One region of the Arthrobacter sp. 10T419 genome, then DNA from elsewhere that is predicted to be linked to it. Evidence: riboswitches for the same ligand, from Rfam matches in the RefSeq annotation. Region 1 holds a riboswitch; each other region holds the start of a gene.
The links. Region 1 has a riboswitch for S-adenosylmethionine ahead of AC1DBD_RS10930 (aminotransferase class V-fold PLP-dependent enzyme). Riboswitches for the same ligand answer to the same signal wherever they lie in the genome.
Positions count from the first base shown of each region.

Region 2: it holds a riboswitch for S-adenosylmethionine, as region 1 does, so the genes downstream of both, AC1DBD_RS00220 (DUF1737 domain-containing protein) here and AC1DBD_RS10930 (aminotransferase class V-fold PLP-dependent enzyme) in region 1, are expected to answer to the same signal.
Region 3: it holds a riboswitch for S-adenosylmethionine, as region 1 does, so the genes downstream of both, metX (homoserine O-acetyltransferase MetX) here and AC1DBD_RS10930 (aminotransferase class V-fold PLP-dependent enzyme) in region 1, are expected to answer to the same signal.

Region 1 covers NZ_JBFTHF010000005.1:183,716-190,101, reverse strand. Annotated here, with positions in the region: gene aroA (3-phosphoshikimate 1-carboxyvinyltransferase) at 1-728, shown strand, start outside; gene rsgA (ribosome small subunit-dependent GTPase A) at 712-1,827, shown strand; gene hisN (histidinol-phosphatase) at 1,896-2,708, shown strand; SAM riboswitch class IV at 2,798-2,911, shown strand; gene AC1DBD_RS10930 (aminotransferase class V-fold PLP-dependent enzyme) at 2,946-4,373, shown strand; gene AC1DBD_RS10925 (class I SAM-dependent methyltransferase) at 4,446-5,237, shown strand; gene AC1DBD_RS10920 (Nramp family divalent metal transporter) at 5,333-6,386, shown strand, end outside.
Region 2 covers NZ_JBFTHF010000001.1:46,358-52,743, reverse strand. Annotated here, with positions in the region: gene pabB (aminodeoxychorismate synthase component I) at 1-470, shown strand, start outside; gene cls (cardiolipin synthase) at 492-1,967, opposite strand; gene AC1DBD_RS00225 (aminodeoxychorismate lyase) at 2,061-3,038, shown strand; SAM riboswitch class IV at 3,160-3,274, shown strand; gene AC1DBD_RS00220 (DUF1737 domain-containing protein) at 3,289-3,606, shown strand; gene AC1DBD_RS00215 (rhodanese-like domain-containing protein) at 3,603-4,049, shown strand; gene AC1DBD_RS00210 (O-succinylhomoserine sulfhydrylase) at 4,046-5,254, shown strand; gene AC1DBD_RS00205 (glutamate--cysteine ligase 2) at 5,251-6,386, opposite strand, start outside.
Region 3 covers NZ_JBFTHF010000008.1:191,520-197,905, reverse strand. Annotated here, with positions in the region: gene AC1DBD_RS14260 (phenylacetate--CoA ligase family protein) at 1-562, shown strand, start outside; gene AC1DBD_RS14255 (histidine phosphatase family protein) at 559-1,215, opposite strand; gene AC1DBD_RS14250 (CPBP family intramembrane glutamic endopeptidase) at 1,296-2,072, shown strand; gene AC1DBD_RS14245 (VOC family protein) at 2,200-2,838, opposite strand; SAM riboswitch class IV at 3,051-3,166, shown strand; gene AC1DBD_RS14240 (bifunctional o-acetylhomoserine/o-acetylserine sulfhydrylase) at 3,229-4,545, shown strand; SAM riboswitch class IV at 4,730-4,845, shown strand; gene metX (homoserine O-acetyltransferase MetX) at 4,857-6,023, shown strand; gene AC1DBD_RS14230 (MFS transporter) at 6,195-6,386, shown strand, end outside.

The DNA of each region.
Region 1 (6,386 bases):
TACCGAGCCTGGACCACATCAACATGACGGTCGCCGTGCTGCGCGGCGTGGGCGTGGCGGTCGATGACTCGGTGCCGAACCACTGGGTTATTTCCCCCGGCCCGATCCGCGCCTTCGACCAGCGGATCGAACAGGACCTCTCCAATGCCGGGCCGTTTCTCGCCGCGGCCCTCGCCACCCGCGGAACCGTGCGGATCCCCAACTGGCCGGCCGGGACCACCCAGGTCGGCGATCTCTGGCGCGGCATCTTGGCCACCATGGGCGCCACCGTGACGCTGGAGCACGGCACCCTGACCGTGAGCGGCGGCCCGGAGATCAAGGGCGGCGACTTTGACGAAACCAGCGAACTCGCCCCGACCGTGGCGGCCCTCTGTGCCCTGGCCACCGGCCCCTCCCGGCTGAGCGGCATCGCCCACCTCCGGGGCCACGAAACCGACCGGCTTGCCGCCCTCGTCGCGGAAATCAACCGCCTTGGCGGGGACGCCGAAGAGACCGCCGACGGACTCATCATTAGGCCGGCGAAGCTGCACGGCGGCGTCGTGCACAGCTACGCGGACCACCGCATGGCCACCGCGGGCGCAATCCTCGGTCTCGCCGTCCCGGACGTGGAGGTCGAGGACATCGCCACCACGGCCAAGACCATGCCCGGCTTCCCGCAGTTGTGGGGGGCCATGCTCAGCCAGGCAAGCACCGCAGACAAGGACGCCGCCGGTGGCACGCAGCACTGACTCCTGGGACGAATCCGACGTCCGGATCCGCCCCAACAAAAAGGGCTCCCGCCCCCGCACCAAGGACCGGCCCAGCTACGACGACGCCGTCACCGGCCGGATCGTCACCGTGGACCGCGGACGCTACACCGCCGTCGTCGGCGAGGGCACCGCCGACGAACGCAAGATCATCGCGGCGCGGGCCAGGGAGCTGCGCCGCAACCCGGTAGTTGCCGGGGACTTCGTCTCGCTCGTCGGGGACGTCAGCGGCGAACCCGACACCCTGGCCCGGCTGGTCAAGATCCAGGACCGCAGGACGCTGTTGCGCCGCAGCGCGGACGACACGGACCCGATCGAACGCGCCGTCGTCGCCAACGCCGACCAGCTCGTCGTTGTCGTGGCCGCAGCCAACCCGGAACCCCGCACCGGCTTCATCGACCGCGCGCTGGTGGCCGCCTACGACGCCGGCATCGAACCGCTGCTGCTCGTCACCAAGGCCGACGTCAAGGACCCCGCCGAGCTGCTGGCCAACTACCAGCACCTGGATTTCCCGGTGATCATCTCCAAGACCGCGGATTCGGCCGCCTCCGGCATCGACGCCCGCTCCGATGACGGCCTGTCCGCCCGGCTGGATAAGGCCGCCGTGTCGCAGCTGCGGGACTACCTCGACGGGAAGGTCACCGTCATGCTGGGCCACTCCGGCGTCGGCAAATCCACCATGGTGAACGCACTCACCGGCGCCGAACGGGCCACCGGCGGCGTCAACGCGGTCACCGGCCGCGGCCGCCACACCTCCTCCTCCGCGCTGGCGCTGAAGGTTAGTGATGCGCCTGCGGGCAGCTGGATCATCGACACCCCGGGCATCCGCTCCTTCGGCCTGGCCCATGTGGACCCGGACCGGATCCTGCGTTCCTTCCCGGACCTGGCTCCTGGCACCGATGACTGCGAGCGGGGCTGCAAGCACGACGCCACCGCCGTCAATTGCGGCGTGGACGCCTGGGTGCAGGGCGGCCACGCGGGCCCGTCCGGCCCTGCCCGGCTCGCCTCGCTGCGCCGGCTGCTGGGCACCGATCCGCGGCTGGAAGCGCAGGACACCAAGGAACTCGGCAGCGTCTCATAGCCGAGTCTACTTGGCGGCAGCGACGTGGCCTCCCTGCCCGCGGCGCGTTTTGACGGTAGTTTGGAAGCATGAGCCAACCAGCTTCGAGCTACAACGATGACCTGCGCCTTGCCCATGTACTGGCAGATTCCGTAGATTCCCAGACCATGAGCCGCTTCAAGGCGCTCGACCTTCGGATCGAGACGAAGCCGGACCTGACCCCCGTCACCGACGCGGACAAGTCCGCCGAGGAAGCCATCCGCGGGCAGCTGTCCCGCTCCCGCCCGCGCGACGCCGTCCTGGGCGAGGAGTTCGGCAGCTCCGGCCACGGTTCGCGCCGCTGGATCATCGACCCGATCGACGGCACCAAGAATTTCGTCCGCGGCGTCCCGGTCTGGGCCACCCTGATCGCCCTCGTCGACGAAGGCGAACCCGTGGTGGGCGTCGTCAGCGCCCCCGCACTGGGCAAGCGCTGGTGGGCCGCCAAGGGCGCCGGCGCCTACATGGGCCGCTCACTGGCCGCCGCGACCCGGCTGCGGGTCTCCAACGTCTCCCGGCTCGCCGATGCGTCACTGTCCTATTCGAGCCTCGGCGGCTGGAAGCAGCGCGGCAACCTCGACGAGTTCCTCGGACTCACCGAGGAGGTCTGGCGTACCCGCGCCTACGGCGATTTCTGGTCCTACTGCCTCGTGGCCGAAGGCGCCGTCGACATCGCCTGCGAGCCCGAACTCAACCTCTACGACATGGCGGCGCTGGTCCCGATCGTGACGGAGGCCGGCGGCCGCTTCACCTCGCTCGAGGGAGAGGACGGCCCCTTCGGCGGCAACGCGCTGGCGACCAACTCGATCCTGCACTCCGAAGTCCTCAAGCGCCTCAACCCGGGCCTCGACGACCTGCTCTAGCCGGCCACGCCCGAGGCAGCCCGTAACACTACGCTTCATATTCCGCCCTCCCTTTTCCGTGCGACCGGCCATGTCCTAGGCTCGAAGCAGGTCACGAGTGCCAGCGCAAAACCCCGGTTTGCTGGCCGGCAACCCTCCATTCGCGGCGGGGTGCCCCGGGTGACGACCTGGCCGGTCCGGAGCGGACCCGGCAAGCGCGGATCCCCTGTGTGCGGGGTCCTTTTCGAGCGAGGTCCCATGACGACTGCCACCATCCCCACCCACACCACCAGCGCCGGCGGCCCGGAGTTCACCGACGCACGCTTCGACGCCGCCCGCCGGCCACTGTCCGCGGTTTCCGGCGCCGAAATCCTGGCCCCCCTGATCCAGGGCGGCCAGGTCCGGTACGCCAACCTGGACTACGGAGCCTCCGCCCCGGCGCTGTCCGTGGTGTCCGCCTACCTGAACGAGATCCTGCCGTACTACGCCAGCGTGCACCGCGGCGCCGGCTACGCCTCCCAACTGAGTACCTCGGTGTACGAAAACGCCCGGAACATCGTCCGCGGGTTCGTCGGCGGCCGTCCGGATGACTCCGTGATCTTCACCCGGAACACCACCGACGCACTGAACCTGCTGGCCGGCTGCCTGCCCGTCGACGACGGCCGACACACCGGCGAGGTGCTTTACCTCGACATCGAGCACCACGCCAACCTGCTGCCCTGGCAAAACGTCCCGCACCGCAGCGTCGTCGCGGCGCCCACCCTCGCCGGCACCGTGGAGCGGCTCCGGGCGGAACTCGCCCTCGGCGGAGTAAGCCTGCTCGCCGTGACCGGCGCGTCCAACGTCACCGGCGAAATCCTGCCGATCCGTGAGCTGGCCGCGCTGGCGCACGAATTCGGCGCCCGGATCGCCGTCGATGCGGCCCAGTTGGCCCCGCACCGCCGCATCAACATCGCCGCGGACGACGTCGACTACCTCGCCTTCTCCGGCCACAAGCTCTACGCCCCGTTCGGCGCCGGCGTGCTGGTGGGCCGGCCGGACTGGCTGGACGCCGGCACCCCGCACCTGGCCGGCGGCGGCGCAGTACGGGACGCACGGCTCGACGCCGTCAGCTGGACCACCGGGCCGGCCCGCCACGAGGGCGGCTCCCCCAATGTCCTGGGCGCGGCCGCGCTGGCCCGCGCCAGCCAGGTCATCGAGGCGCTGGACGAGCAGCAGTGGCACGCCCACGAGGACGCCATCCGTTCCTTCCTGGTCGAGGGGCTGGAGCGGATCGACGGCGTAACGGTCCACCACATCTTCGAGGACACCGGCCGGGAAGGCGGCCCCGGGACGATCGGCGTGGTCAACTTCTCGGTCGCCGGTTACGACGCAGGCCTGGTCGCCGCATACCTGTCCGCGGAGCACGGCATAGGCCTGCGCGACGGCCGGTTCTGCGCCCACCCGCTGCTAAAACGGCTCGGCCTGCCCGCCGGTTCGCTCCGGGCCAGCTTCGGCCTCGGCTCACGGCTCAACGACGCGCAGCGGCTGCTCGCCGGGCTCCAGGAGCTGCGGCGGAACGGCCTGGGCTGGGACTACGTCGTGGACGCCGGACGCTGGGTGCCGGCCAACGACACGCGCAGCTATCCGCACTGGGCGCCGAACACGCCTGGCACCGCTGGCGCAGCCCCCTGCTCCGTCGACTGACCGGCAGCGCAGCCCGGGCCGCGTGCGGTAAATTCGACAGGTACGCACCAGAGCTGCCGAAGGAGATCGCACGTGGCACGCGGCGGCCCCAAACTGCACCACCCCGGACTGCAGGGTGGCCCAAAACTGCAGCACCAGCGGCGGCGGGAGCTCGGGCAGAGCTTCCAGGACGGCGGCGAGCACTACGACCGCGTCCGGCCCGGCTATCCGGCGGATTCTGCCGATTGGCTGATCCCGGCCGGGGCCCACGACGCCGCCGACCTGGGCGCCGGGACCGGTAAGTTCACGGCGCTCCTGGTCCAACGGGGGCTCAGGACCGTGGCCGTCGATCCGTCCCCGGACATGCTCGACCAGCTGCGCCGCGCCCTCCCGGGAGTCGCCGCCGTCGAGGGTACCGCCGAACACACCGGGCTGGCTTCGGGGGCCTTCGACCTGGTCACGGTGGCCCAGGCCTGGCACTGGTGCGATCCCCTGCTGGCCAGTACCGAGGCGGCCCGGATCCTGCGGCCGCACGGCGTTCTCGGCCTGATCTGGAACCAGCTCGACACCTCGGTCCCCTGGGTGCACAGGCTGTCCCGGATCATGCATGCGGGGGACGTCCACAAGCCCCACTTCACGCCGCCGCTGGGACCGGAATTCATCGGGCTGGAGAGTCATCTCACCCGCTGGGAGGATCCAGTAACCACGCAGGACGTCATGGAACTGACCAAATCCCGCAGCTACTACCTGCGGGCAGGCGAGAGCACCCGGGCCAAGGTGCTCGCTAACCTCGACTGGTACCTGCACGAGCACCTCGGACACACTGCCGGGCAGCTCCTGCCGCTTCCCTACCTGACGCAAAGCTGGCGGGCCGTCAAAGCCTGAGGTTCCCGCATTGCACTGACCACGTCGCGCCGCCTATTATTTCGGTGTGCCTAACTTATATTTGTAGGCACTCAGGAACTTCTTGGGAGCCCCCAGTGCTGGACGTAGCCGGACACGAACCCCTGCCCGCGGGGAAACCGCCTGCCCGCAGGATCAGGGGTAGCCGCCGGGCCTTGCTAGGCCTGCTCGGCCCGGCGTTCGTGGCTGCCATCGCCTATGTGGACCCCGGCAACGTCGCCGCCAACCTGACGGCCGGGGCACAGTACGGTTATCTGCTCGTCTGGGTCCTCGTCGCCGCCAACGTCATGGCGGTGCTGGTCCAGTACCAGTCCGCCAAGCTCGGCATCGTCACCGGCAAGAGCCTCCCGGAGATCCTCGGCGAGCGGCTCCGGCCGGCCTGGCGCCGCGCCTTCTGGGTCCAGGCCGAGATTGTGGCCGCAGCCACCGACCTCGCCGAGGTGGTGGGCGGCGCGGTCGCCTTGTACCTGCTCTTCGGCCTTCCGCTCCCCCTCGGCGCCGTCATTGTGGGCGGCATTTCGATGGCCCTGCTCGCCGTGCAGAGCCGCAACCAGCAGCGCCCCTTCGAGTTCGTCATCATGTTCCTGCTGGGCATCATCACCGTCGGGTTCCTGGCCGGACTGTTCATCAGCCCGCCGGATCCGGGCGGGGTCGTGGCCGGGCTTGTGCCTGGCTTCCAGGGCCCGGACACGGTGCTGCTGGCCGCGAGCATGCTCGGTGCCACGGTGATGCCGCACGCCATCTACGTCCACTCGGCGCTCTCCCGGGACCGGCACCGCCCGGATCCGCATCTGCATGTCCCGCCGCACGCCATTGCCCGGCTGATCAAAGCCACGCGCTGGGACGTCGTCGCAGCGCTGGCCGTCGCCGGGATCGTCAACATCGGAATGCTGCTGCTGGCCGCGTCCACGCTGGGCGGTGAAGACGGCACCGACACGATCGAGGGTGCCCACGCCGCCATCACCGCCAACCTCGGCCCGGTGGTCGGCGTGGTCTTCGCCGTCGGCCTGCTTGCTTCCGGCCTGGCCTCCACCTCGGTGGGCTGCTACGCCGGCGGAACCATCATGCAGGGCCTGCTCAAGATCCGCATTCCGCTGATGACGCGACGGGTGCTGACCCTGGTCCCCGCCG
Region 2 (6,386 bases), on a different contig from region 1:
ACCTGCTCCGCAACGACCTGAGCCACTTCGCGGTGCCCGGTTCCGTATCGGTCAGCAGGCTGTGCGCGATCGAAAGCTACGCCACCGTCCACCAGATGGTCAGCACCATCGATGCGCGTCTCCGGCCGGGCATGCCGCGGGCCGAGGCCGTGGCGGCCTGCTTCCCGGCCGGCTCCATGACCGGTGCCCCCAAGGTCAGCACCATGGCCATCCTGGACCGGCTTGAGGCGGCACCGCGGGGCGTCTATTCCGGGGCGATCGGCTACTTCTCGCTCAGCGGGGCCACCGACCTCGCGGTGGCGATCCGGACCCTGGTGGTGGCTGCGGGCGCGGACCGGGGAACCACACTCAGCCTCGGCGTCGGCGGCGCTATCACCGCGGATTCCTCACCCCAGGAGGAGTACGAGGAGATCCGGACCAAGGCCTTCGGCGTGCTCTCGGCGCTCGGCGCGGAGTTCCCGGCGGGCTAGTCCACGCGTGAGCCGGCCTGGCTACTGCAGGGTCGACGTGAGCCGGGCGACGTTGTCCACGTATTTGACCCCCATGGGCCGCTTCATCCAGTCCTCGAGCGTCAACTCCCGCGATATGCCGCGGTACGTGTCCTCGACGGCGCTGATCCGCTGCACGATGTCCTCGCCCAGGAGCATCACCGAGACCTCGAGGTTCAGCGAGAAGGAGCGCATGTCCATGTTGCTCGAACCCAGCACGGCAACCTCGTTGTCGATCGTGAAGTGCTTGGCGTGCAGCACGAACGGGGCCTTGTAGAGGTAAATCCGCACCCCGGCCTCCAGCAGCGCCTCGTAGTAGGACTGCTGGGCGTGGTGGACCAGGAACTGGTCGCCCTTTTCCGAGACGAAGAGTTCGACGTCGACGCCGCGCTGCGCCGCCGTCGTCACCGCGTAGAGCAGCGAGTCGTCCGGGACGAAGTACGGGCTGCAAATGGAGATCGTGCGCTGCGCCGAGTAGATCAGCGTGTTGAACAGGCGCAGGTTGTTTTCGGTGATGAAGCCGGGACCGCTGGGCACCACCTGGGCGGTGATGTTGCCGGCGTGCAGTTCGGGCCGGTGGGCGAGCTGGTGCTCCAGGGATTCGTCGGTCTCACTGAGCCAGTCGGTGGCGAAGACCACGTTGAGGGTGGTGACGATCGGCCCGCGCAGGCAGGCCATCAGCTCGACCCATTCCCGGCCGATCTTGCGGTGCCGCGGGTTGTTGTAGGACGGTTCGATCAGGTTCTGCGACCCGGTGAAGGCGACCTCGCCGTCGATCACCATGATCTTGCGGTGGTTGCGCAGGTCCGGGCGGCGCCACTGGCCGTGCACGGGCCGCAGCGGCAGCATGGGCCGCCAGCGGATCTTGCTGGCCTTGAGCCGGGCGATGAGCTTGCTGTACCCCTTGATCCGCAGGGTGCCCAAGTGGTCGAACAGGAGGCGGACTTCGACGCCGCGCTCGGCGGCCTCTTCCATCGCCGTCAGCAGGTCATCCGTGATGTGGTCCGAGCTGAGGATGTAGAACTCGGCGTTGATAAAGGACTCGGCTTCGCGCACGGCCGCCGCCATCGCCTTGATCGAATCCGGGTAGCCGGGCAGGAGCTCCACGTGGTTGCCGTCCACCATGGGCAGGGAACCGAGCGTCTTGTTCAGCTCCGCTGCGGAGGACACCCATTCCGGGCCCTCGTACTTGCTTTCCACCATGGCCAGTTCCGACGTGCCGGCCCGCACCCGGGTGTTCACCGCGTCCTGCTGCGCCCGGCGCTTGCGGGAGAGCCGGAAGTTGCCGAAGAGCAGGAAGAGGACCACGCCCACGGCCGGAACGAAAAAGATGATCAGGAGCCAAGCCATGGCCGTGGTGGGGCGGCGGTTGCCCGGGATGATGCCGAGGGCAACGACCCGGATACCGAGGTCGATGACGGTCAGGATCAGGATCACCCAGGACGGAAGTGACCCCGCCAGCGAAAATGGCCACAGCACAGGCAAACCCCTCAAGCTCCAGACCCGCGGAACAGTTCCGGAACGGGCAACCCGCACAGCTTATCCCGACCCGGGCCGCACTAAGCTGAAGGCATGACTACCCCCGCCTCTGTTCCGGCCCGCGCGACAGTGCTGGTGTTCCTCGATCCCGCGTTTGAGAAGGGCCGCGTCGCCGACTCGTCCAAGCCGCAGCTGATGGCCACCGACCAGGGTGCCACCCGCGGCGACGGCGTTTTCGAGTCGCTGCTGGTGGTGGGGGGACGCCCGCGCAAGCTGCAGGCCCACCTGACCCGGCTGGCCGGCTCGGCGCGCGCGCTGGAGTTGGACATCCCGGCGGAGGACGCCTGGCGGCGCGCGATCGAGACCGCGGTCAGCGAATACCGCGGCCGGGCCGCCACGGCGGTCGGAGCCGCCGGCGACGGGGCCGGCGGAGCGGACGAGGTCGTGGTGAAGCTGCTCGCCAGCCGCGGCGTGGAGGGCGCGGCCACGCCGACGTGCTGGGTGCAGGCCTCGCCGCCGCCGGAAGCCGGCCGCCGGCAGCGCGAGACCGGCATCGACGTCATCCTGCTGGACCGCGGCTACGACAGCGAGGTGGGCGAACGCGCCCCGTGGCTGCTGCTGGGCGCCAAGACCCTGTCCTACGCGGTCAACATGGCGGCGCTCCGGTACGCCCACCACCAGGGCGCGGACGACGTCATCTTCACCTCCGCCGACGGCCGGGTCCTGGAGGGCCCGACGTCGACCGTGCTGCTGGCGCACCTGGAGACCAGCGACGACGGCGCGGGCGGCGTCCGCACCGTGCGCCGGCTGATCACCCCGCAGCTGGACAGCGGAATCCTCCCGGGCACCTCGCAGGGCGCCCTGTTCACCGCGGCCAAGGCCGCCGGGTGGGAGCTCGGCTACGGCCCGCTGGTACCTGCCGATCTGTACGACGCCGACGCCGTCTGGCTCATCTCAAGCATCCGGCTCCTCGCCCCGGTGAACCACATCGACGGCAAGGAGATCGGCACCCCCGAACTGCGGCGGCAGCTCACGGCCGAGCTCAACGAACTGTTCGCCACGATCGAGTAGGATCCGGCCGGTCCCGGGTGATGCTGCTCCGCCCCCGGAAAGGTGCCATGCCAGCGTCCGCGTGACTTAACATGACGACGCCGCCGGTGCCGCCGGCGTCGTAAGTGCTACGTTTTTGGGGAGTAATGAGACCCGGCGCCAAGCCCTGACTGGCCGGTCGGCAACCCTCCCTTTCGCGGCGGGGTGCCTCAGGTGAATACTCGGCATATCGACCATTCGAGCTGCAAGCGTGAAAGTAAGGAGATCCGTCGTGCCCGACGCATCCGCACCCGCTGTGCCCGCCACAGCCCCAGCCCAATCCCCCGCCGCACCCGGACCCGCCGAGGAAAGACTGGCGTACCGGCTGTTCACCGGGCCCGATGACCGCAGCTTCTGCGAGCGCGTTTCGGCCGCCCTGGCCGAGTGCTACGTCCTGCACGGCAGCCCCTCCGCCACCTTCAACGGCAGCACCGTGATCGTGGCCCAGGCCGTCGTGCTGCCGGCCGCGATCGCGAGCGCCGACGCCGCCGTCGCCAACGCGGTGGATGAGCTCGACGGCGCCGAGTTCACCGGCGAGGGCCACGCATGAGTTACGCCGGAGACCTGAGCCCGCAGGAAGCCTGGGCCAAGGTCGGGGCGGGCGCCATCCTGGTGGACGTCCGCACCGAGGCGGAATGGTCGCAGATCGGCGTCCCGGTCACCGGGGCCGGCACCGAAGACCGGCAGGATCCGCTGTTCGTCCAGTGGACCCTGGCCGGCGGAGCCCCCAACCCGCACTTCCTGGAGCAACTGCAGCGGCAACTCCAGCGGCAACTGCGGCAGCACGCGCCTGGCGCCACGGCGGCCGAGCTCATCTTCCTGTGCCGTTCCGGCGCCCGCTCGGTCGCCGCCGCGAACGCCGCCACGGCGGCCGGCTTCACCGCCTACAACGTCCTCGAGGGCTTCGAAGGCGAACCGGGCCCGACCGGCGCCCGGACCGTGAACGGCTGGAAGAACCACGGCCTGCCGACCAACCTGGAAAGCACTAAGTGAGCTTCAATCCCGATGCCCAGGGCTGGAGCCCGGACACCCAGGCCGTCCGCGGCGGACTCGACCGCACCGGGTTCCAGGAAACCACCGAACCGATCTTCCTGAACTCGGGCTTCGTCTACGAATCCGCCGCCGCGGCTGAGCGCGCCTTCACCGGCGAGGACGAACGGTTTGTCTATTCCCGCTACGGCAACCCCTCGGTGGCCACCTTCCAGGAACGCCTCCGGCTGTTGGAGGGAACCGAGGCGTGCTTTGCGACGGCGTCGGGCATGTCTGCGGTGTTCACCGCTCTCGGGGCATTGCTAGGGGCCGGCGACCGCGTGGTCGCCGCCCGCTCGCTCTTCGGATCCTGCTTCGTCATCCTCAATGAGATCCTGCCGCGCTGGGGCGTGGAGACAGTCTTCGTGGACGGCCCGGACCTCGAGCAGTGGCGGTCGGCGCTGGCCGTGCCGACGACGGCCGTGTTCTTCGAATCTCCCTCGAACCCCATGCAGGAAATTGTGGACATCGCCGCCGTGAGCGAACTGGCGCACGCCGCCGGTGCGACCGTGGTGGTGGACAACGTCTTCGCCACTCCCCTGCTGCAGCGGTGCGGGGAGCTGGGCGCGGACGTGGTCGTGTACTCCGGCACCAAGCACATCGATGGCCAGGGCCGGGTGCTCGGCGGCGCGATCCTGGGCACCCGGGAATTCATCGAGGGCCCGGTCAAGCAGCTCATGCGCCACACCGGCCCGGCATTGTCCGCCTTCAACGCCTGGGTGCTGAGCAAGGGACTGGAGACGATGGCCCTGCGGGTGAACCACTCGTCCGCCTCGGCGCTTCGGCTGGCCGAATGGCTGGAGGCCCAGCCCGCGGTCAGCTGGGTTAAGTACCCGCTGCTGCCGTCCCACCCGCAGTACGAGCTGGCCGCCAGGCAGATGAAAGCCGGCGGCACGGTGTTGACGCTGGAGCTTTCGCCCTCGCCCGGCCGCTCCGCCAAGGAAGCCGCGTTCGCGCTGCTGGACGCGTTGCGGATCATCGATATTTCCAACAACCTCGGTGATTCAAAGTCCCTGATCACGCATCCGGCCACCACCACGCACCGCGCCATGGGCCCGGAGGGGCGCGCGGCTATCGGGCTGAGCGACGGCGTCGTGCGGCTCTCGGTGGGGCTGGAAGACGTCGAGGACCTGATCCGCGACCTCGGGCAGGCGCTCAAGCAGGTCTAGCCCCGGCGCACCCGCGAAAGCACGGGGGCCGGTTCTGACATTCCCTCGGCGTCCGCACCGTGCATCGTGACCCGCACGGCATGGGCGACGACGGCGGCCAGGCCGGCGTCGTCGGAGGGGGTGTCCAGCCCCGGAGCGCAGAGCGCCTGGCGCTGCAACTGCGAGCCCGTGCCGTGCGCCAGGACGCGGTCCACGCCGCGGCGCACCAGGTCCAGCTCCCCTTGCTCCGCCAGGACGGGGGCCACGAAGTCGACCAGGGCGTGCGCCACCTCGCCGGCGGGAGCGGGACGGAAGCTGCCGAAGTCCAGCAGCTCGCCGCGCAGCCCGCAGTTGCTGGCCTGCCACGCGGCCATTTTTAGCAGGACCGTCGGCACCGGGGCCGGATCCACGCCGTCGCGCCACTCCCGGCTGGCGGACTCCACGAGGGCGCGCACCAGCACCGCGATCAGCGCCGCGTCCTCCGCCCGCAGGCAGACATCCGCGACCCGGACCTCCACAGTGGGGTGGTGGCGGGCCAGCCGGGCATCGAAGTAGATCATCCCTTCGTCGAACAGCACCCCGCTTTCCAGCAGCCTCGTGACCACCCGCCGGTAGACCGGAAGGCTCCCGAAGATCATGGAGGGCCCCGCCGCCGGCCAGCGGTTCCAGGCCTGGGTGCGGTAGCTTTCGAAGCCGGTCTCCGTCCCGTTCCAAAAGGGTGAGTTGGCGCTGAGCGCGATCAGCACCGCCAGTTTGTCCCGGATCCGGTCGAGGACGGCGACGCCCTCCTCGGGGGACTCGATGAAGGTATGGACGTGGAAGCCGCACGTCAGCTGCTCCTGCACCGTAAGGCCGAAGCGCTTCTGCATGGTGGCGTACCGCGGGTTGGGCGTCGTGTGGGTGGCAGCTGCCAGCGGCGATGTGGCCAGCGCTGCCACCCGGGCTCCGTGCATCCGGGCTACGCGGCCCGCGAAAGCCCGGGACTGCCTGATTTGCTGGAGCAGCGCGCCGTGGTCAAGGCAGGGCACGGTCTGGGTCTCGATCTGCTCCAGCTTGAGCTCGAAACTGAAGCCCGAGTCATCGTGGTTCGGATCCGCGGCAGACGCCGCGGCCGCTGCCGCGGTGGCGGGTTTCAGTCCGCGCAACAGTGCGT
Region 3 (6,386 bases), on a different contig from region 1:
GCACGTCAACAGTGACTGGGTCATCCTCGAGCCGGTCGAGGAGGACTACGGTCCCACGCCCGCGGGGGAGCCGTCCCACACGGTGCTGCTGACCAATCTCGCCAACCGGGTCCAGCCGCTGATCCGCTACGACCTCGGTGACTCCGTCGTCGCCAAGCCCGGCCCTTGTGAGTGCGGCAACCCGCTGCCCGCCATCCGGGTGGCCGGCCGGCACGATGACGTCCTGCACCTGGACAACGGCCGCGGCGGCACGGTGAGTGTCCTGCCCCTCGCTATCACAGCCCCCATCGACGACGCGCCGGGCGTCCACCGCTGCCAGCTGGTCCAGTCCGGTCCGGCGGCGCTGCGGGTGCGGCTCCAGCTGGAGCCGGGCGCCGCGGCGGACGCGGTGTGGCAGGACGTGGCGGCGAAGCTGTCCGGGTTCCTGGCCGCCCAGGGCCTGGCGAACGTGGAACTGGTCCGGGCGGAGGAAGCACCGGATCAGACCGGCGCGAGCGGGAAGTTCCACCAGGTCATCGCCCTGAGGCCCGCCCCGGACAGCGTCTGGAAGAACATCCCTTAGAAGAACATAGGCGGGGCGTCCAGCACGGTCTCGTCCACCCGCCGGTCCTCCCACTGGCTGAACGGCTTGTCCAGCTCGTACTTGCCCTGCCGGGTGCGCAGCAGGGTCCGGATTTCGGCATTGTCCGGGTTGTTCAGCGACTCGAAGTACTCCACCGACCAGTGGAACCAGCGCATGCAGAACAGCCGCATGGTCAGCCCGTGCGTCACGAACAAGGCGTTCGGCGCATAGTTCGGCTTGGACCAGTGCCGGTAGAGGGTCTCCATGAACGAGGAGATCCGGTCGTAGACGTCGGAGCCCGATTCGCCTTCCCGGAACCGGTAGAAGAAGTGGCCGTAGGCGTTGCGGAGCTCCTTCTGGTCCTCGATGTCCCCGGCGATCTGGAAATTCGCCCAGTCCTGTTCGCGCAGCCGCGGCTCTTCGATCACGCGTTCGATCAGGGAGCCCAGCTGGAGCGCCTCGAGGGTCTGGTAGGCCCGCAGGTAGGGAGAGACGTAGACGCACACCCTTTGCCCGTCCAGCTCCCGCCGCAGCTGCTCGCCCGCGGCCGTGGCCTGCTCGACGCCGAGCGGGGTCAGCGGGATCCGGTAATCGGGCACCCGGTTGTAGATCGAGGTGTCGGCGTTGGCGGCGGACTGGCCATGCCGGATCATGATGATTTTCCCGGGCGCACTCACAGCCCAAGCATAGGCACTTGCAGTCAACTCCCGGCAACGGCAGGCAAGATAGAACCATGTTGGTTCCCTCCCGCCGTCGGCTGCGGCTAGAAGTCTGGATTGTCCTGGGCCTGTCCCTGGGGCAGTCGGCGGTGTACTCGGTAGTGCAGCTGCTGGACAAGATGACCAGGGCGCCGCTGGCGCAGGGCACCTCGACGCTGAACCGCTCGCAAAGCAGCCGGGAGTATTTCGACCTCACGTACCAGTTGCTGGACATCATCTTCGCCCTGGTCCCGGTGGTGCTGGTGATCCATTTCCTGACCGAACTCCGGCCCGCCGGCATGGCCGCCGGCACGGGCAGCTCGGCGTTCCGGAAGCTGGGCTTCAACTTCGCCCGGCCCGGCAAGGACCTGCTCCAGGGCCTCGGCCTCGCTGCCCTGATCGGCATACCGTCGCTCGGGCTCTACGCGGCCGGGCGGGCGCTGGGGATCACGACGGCGATCATCCCCAGCGCACTGGACTCCTACTGGTGGACGGTGCCGGTCCTGATCCTCTCCGCGATCCGGCACGGGATCGTGGAGGAGGTGATCGTGGTGGGCTACCTGCTGGACCGGCTCGGCAAGTTCGGCTGGGGCATGCCGCTGGCGATCTTCGCCAGTTCGATGCTGCGCGGCAGCTACCACCTCTACCAGGGCTTCGGGCCGTTCATCGGCAACGCCGTCATGGGCGTCATCTTCGCGCTGATCTACACGAAGACGCGCCGGGTGATGCCGCTGGTGATTGCGCATGCGCTGCTGGACATCGTGGCCTTCGTCGGATTCAGCCTCTTCGGCAAGGCGATCGGCCTGGGCTGAGCAGGCATAACCCGCGTTGCCCCCAGTGGCCCGCCGCCGGCGACGGGTTAAAGTGTTTCGGCCGCCAGCGGTGGGTGGCATCATTGGCACCCGCTGCTGGCGGCCGAAGTTTTTCGGGCAGGAAGCGTCAGATCGTGACGGCTCCGGAATCGGTTTCGAAGGTGACGGACAGGATTCCCGGCGTCCCGTGCGGGGCCAGCCAGTTCACGTCCACGTCCTCCAGCGGCTTCTCGACCGGTTCACCCAGCCACTCGGTGACCCGCTCGGCCGAGCCCGCGATCGTGAGGGCAGACATCTTCACGTTGCTCTCATAGGCGTTGGACGGGTGCAGGGCGGGGTCGCCTTCCCACTTGAGCATGTAGGGGACCTGCGGATCCGCGATCAGGCCCAGGATGCCGATCTGCTTCCAGACCAGTTCGCGGCCGTCGGGGAACTTGCGGTTGCCGTTGACGGCGGAGCGGCCCAGCCGCTCCTCGAACGGTGCCAGGTCGTCAACCTCGACGCACCAGCCCATCCAGCCACCGCCGGCGGCCGAGCGGGCGCGGACTGCCTGCCCGAACGGCGCCTTGTCGGAGGCCGGGTGGTCCAGGACCTCCACGACCTCGAGGTACTTGTGCCCGGCAAGCGGGATAATCATGTTGCGGGTCCCGAACCGGGGGTGTATTCCGCCCTTGACGGCTTCGACCCCGAGGGCGGTCGCAATACGTTCGGTGGTGGCAGCCAGGCCATCTTGTTCACAGGCGTAAGAGACGTGATCCATGCGCATGCCCTCATCTTGGCACTTTGTGATGGAGCTCTCAGCTTAGGATGCCCTTACCGTGATGGGATGTCATTTTCCGGAGCTCACCGCGCGGATTTGCCCGGCCAGAACCACGGCACTTTCCGGCTCCCGGGCGTGCGCCGGGCGGCGGTGGGGCCGTTCTTCATTTTCGTCACAAAGCTATCCAGGCGTAATGGCGCGTTCGTAGACTGAAGCCAGGTCATGAGCGCCAGCATCGAGCCCCGGCTTGCTGGCCGGCAACCCTCCTTGCGCGGTGGGGTGCCCCGGGTGAAGACCTGGCCCGCCGGCGTCCGCCGGCAGGCAAGCGCGGCGCCAGAGCCGTTCCGGCCCCAGAGGCCAGGGGCGGCCTGTGCCCAGTCATTAGGGAGCTCTCCGATGTCCAACGCCTGGTCCTTTGAAACCCGCCAGATCCACGCCGGCCAGGAGCCGGACTCCGCCACCGGCGCGCGGTCGCTGCCGATCTACCAGACGACGTCGTTCGTCTTCCCCAGTGCAGAGAGCGCCGCCAACCGGTTCGCGCTCGCCGAGCTCGCCCCCATCTACACCCGGATCGGCAACCCCACCCAGGACGCGGTGGAACAGCGGGTCGCGAGCCTGGAGGGCGGCCTTGGGGCGCTCCTGCTCAGTTCCGGCCAGGCCGCCGAAACCTTCGCGATCCTCAACATCGCCGAGGCAGGAGACCACGTCGTCGCCAGCCCCAGCCTCTATGGCGGGACCTACAACCTGCTGGCCCACACGCTGAAGAAGTTCGGTATCTCCGTGACGTTCGTGGAGGACCCGGACAACCTTGAGCAGTGGCGCGATGCCGTGCAGCCGAACACCAAGCTGTTCTTCGGCGAGGTGGTCTCCAACCCCCGCCAGGACGTGCTGGACATCGAAGGCGTCGCGGACGTCGCCCACCGGGCCGGGGTGCCGCTGATCGTGGACAACACCCTCTCCACCCCCTACCTGATCCGCCCGATCGAGTGGGGCGCCGACATCGTGGTGCATTCGGCCACCAAGTATCTCGGCGGACACGGTGCCGCGATTGCCGGCGTGATCGTCGACTCCGGCAACTTTGACTTCGGCAAGGACCCGGAGCGCTTCCCCGGCTTCAACACCCCGGATCCCACGTACAACGGCCTGGTCTATGCCCGCGACCTCGGGGCGGACGGGGCGCTGGGAGCGAACCTGTCCTTCATCCTCAAGGCCCGGGTCCAGCTGCTGCGCGACCTCGGTTCGGCCGTCTCGCCGTTCAACGCCTTCCTCATCGCCCAGGGGATCGAGACGCTGAGCCTGCGGGTGGAACGGCACGTCGCCAACGCCCTGCGGGTGGCCGAATGGCTGGAAGCCAGGGACGACGTCGAATCCGTCGCCTACGCCGGGCTGCCGTCCAGCCCCTGGTACGAGCGCGGCCGGAAGTACGGCCCGAAGGGGACCGGCGCCGTCGTCGCGTTCAACCTCGCAGGGGGAGCGGAGGCCGGCAAACGCTTCGTCGACGCCCTCGAACTGCACTCCCATGTGGCGAACATCGGTGACGTGCGCTCGCTGGTCATCCACCCGGCGTCGACCACGCACAGCCAGCTCTCGCCGGAGCAGCAGGCGGTCGCCGGCGTCAATCCCGGCCTGGTCCGGCTCTCGGTGGGCCTCGAGCACATCGACGACATCATCGCGGACCTCGATGCCGGCTTCCGGGCGGCCAAGAACGCCTGAGGTCACGCAGCACGCCGACTTTCCCCACCTTTGCGGGGATGGCCCCGGGAATCGCCGACACTTCGGGGCGACCCGCCGGGCGCGTCTGTCAAAGGTGGGGAAACTGCGGTGTTGACGGGTCCGGCTGTCACACAGCCGTCACAATCTTCGCGCTTGCGCGGCCGTGTTTCGTAGAATCGACGCAGGTCATGAGTGCCAGTGACAGCCCCGGCTTGCTGGCCGGCAACCCTCCATTTGCGGCGGGGTGCCCCGGGTGAAGACCTGGCCTGCCGGTCAGCTGACGGCGGGCAAGCGCGAAGTTAGGTCCTCACATGACGATTGCCGTCACCCGCACGGGTGTACCCGAAAGCAAACCCTCCACTGTTCCCGACGGCGCTGGTTCCGACGGCGCTGGTTCCGACGGGACGGTGCAGTACCTCCCGATCGGTTCCCTGGCCCTTGAATCCGGTGCCACCCTGCCTGAGGTCACCCTCGCCTACGAGACCTGGGGGACGCTGAACGCCGATGCCTCCAATGCGGTGCTGATCGAGCACGCCCTGACCGGCGACACCCACGTGACCCGCGGCGCCGGCGAGGAACCGGGCTGGTGGGAGGAACTGGCAGGCCCCGGCGCCCCGGTGGACACGGACAAGTACTTCGTGGTCTCCATCAACATCCTCGGCGGCTGCTACGGCTCCACCGGGCCCTCCACGCCGGCCCCGGACGGCCGGCCCTGGGGCTCGCGCTTCCCGCTGGTCACCCTCCGGGACAGCACCGCGGCGGAAGCCCGGCTCGCCGACGCGCTGGGGATCAGCAGCTGGTATGCCGTGCTCGGCGGCTCGCTCGGGGGAGCGCGCGCGCTGGAGTGGGCGGTGACCTACCCGGCGCGGGTGCAGCGCTGCGCCGTGATTTCGGTCGGCGCCAGCAGCACCGCCGAACAGATCGCCTTCGCCCAGGCCCAGACCCTGGCAATCCGCCAGGACCCCAACTTCAACGGCGGCGACTACTACGGCGGCCCGGAACCGCACGCCGGACTGGCCCTCGCGCGCCGGATCGCGCACATCACCTACCGTTCCGCAGCCGAGCTGGACGGGCGCTTCGGACGCAACGCCCAGGCGGCCGAGGCCCCGCTGGAGGCCGGGTCGCTGGCCGGCCGTGGGCGCTACCAGGTGGAGAGCTACCTGGACCACCAGGGCAACAAGCTGGTGCGACGCTTCGACGCCAACAGCTACATCGCCATCACCGAGGCGCTCATGAGCCACGACGTGAGCCGCGGCCGGGGAAGCCTGGAGCAGGCCGTCTCCCTGGCCACCGCGGAGTTCTTCGTGGCGGCCGTGGACTCGGACCGGCTGTACTTTCCCGCCCAATCCCGAGAGCTCGCCGACGCCCTGCCGGGGGAGGTCCCCGTGCACGTCATCGAGGCCCCGATCGGCCACGACGGCTTCCTGACCGAAATCGGCCAGCTCAGCGAGCAGCTCCGGGGCAACTTCTTCGCCTAGCCGGCACCGCCGTGTGTGCATTTTTGCAGACGCACTCTGCGCGATTAGTCGTTGAGCTTGCCTCGATCGAAGTCCATACTCGTGGAGAATGACGCCGTGTGTTCCAACTCACACACACGTAGTCAACCTAATGGTCCACAGGGTGTCGACGACGACACCGAAGGAGTTCGCATGAGCACGGAAAACGCCGCCGCAAGGCGCGCAGAGGAGCCCGACGTCAAGACGTCCGGCCTGAAGAAGGTAGTAACGGCCTCCATGGCCGGCACGGTAGTGGAGTGGTACGAGTTCTTCCTCTACGCCTCCGCCGCCACCCTGGTTTTTGGCAAGATGTTTTTCCCCAATTCCGGAACGGAACTGGACGGC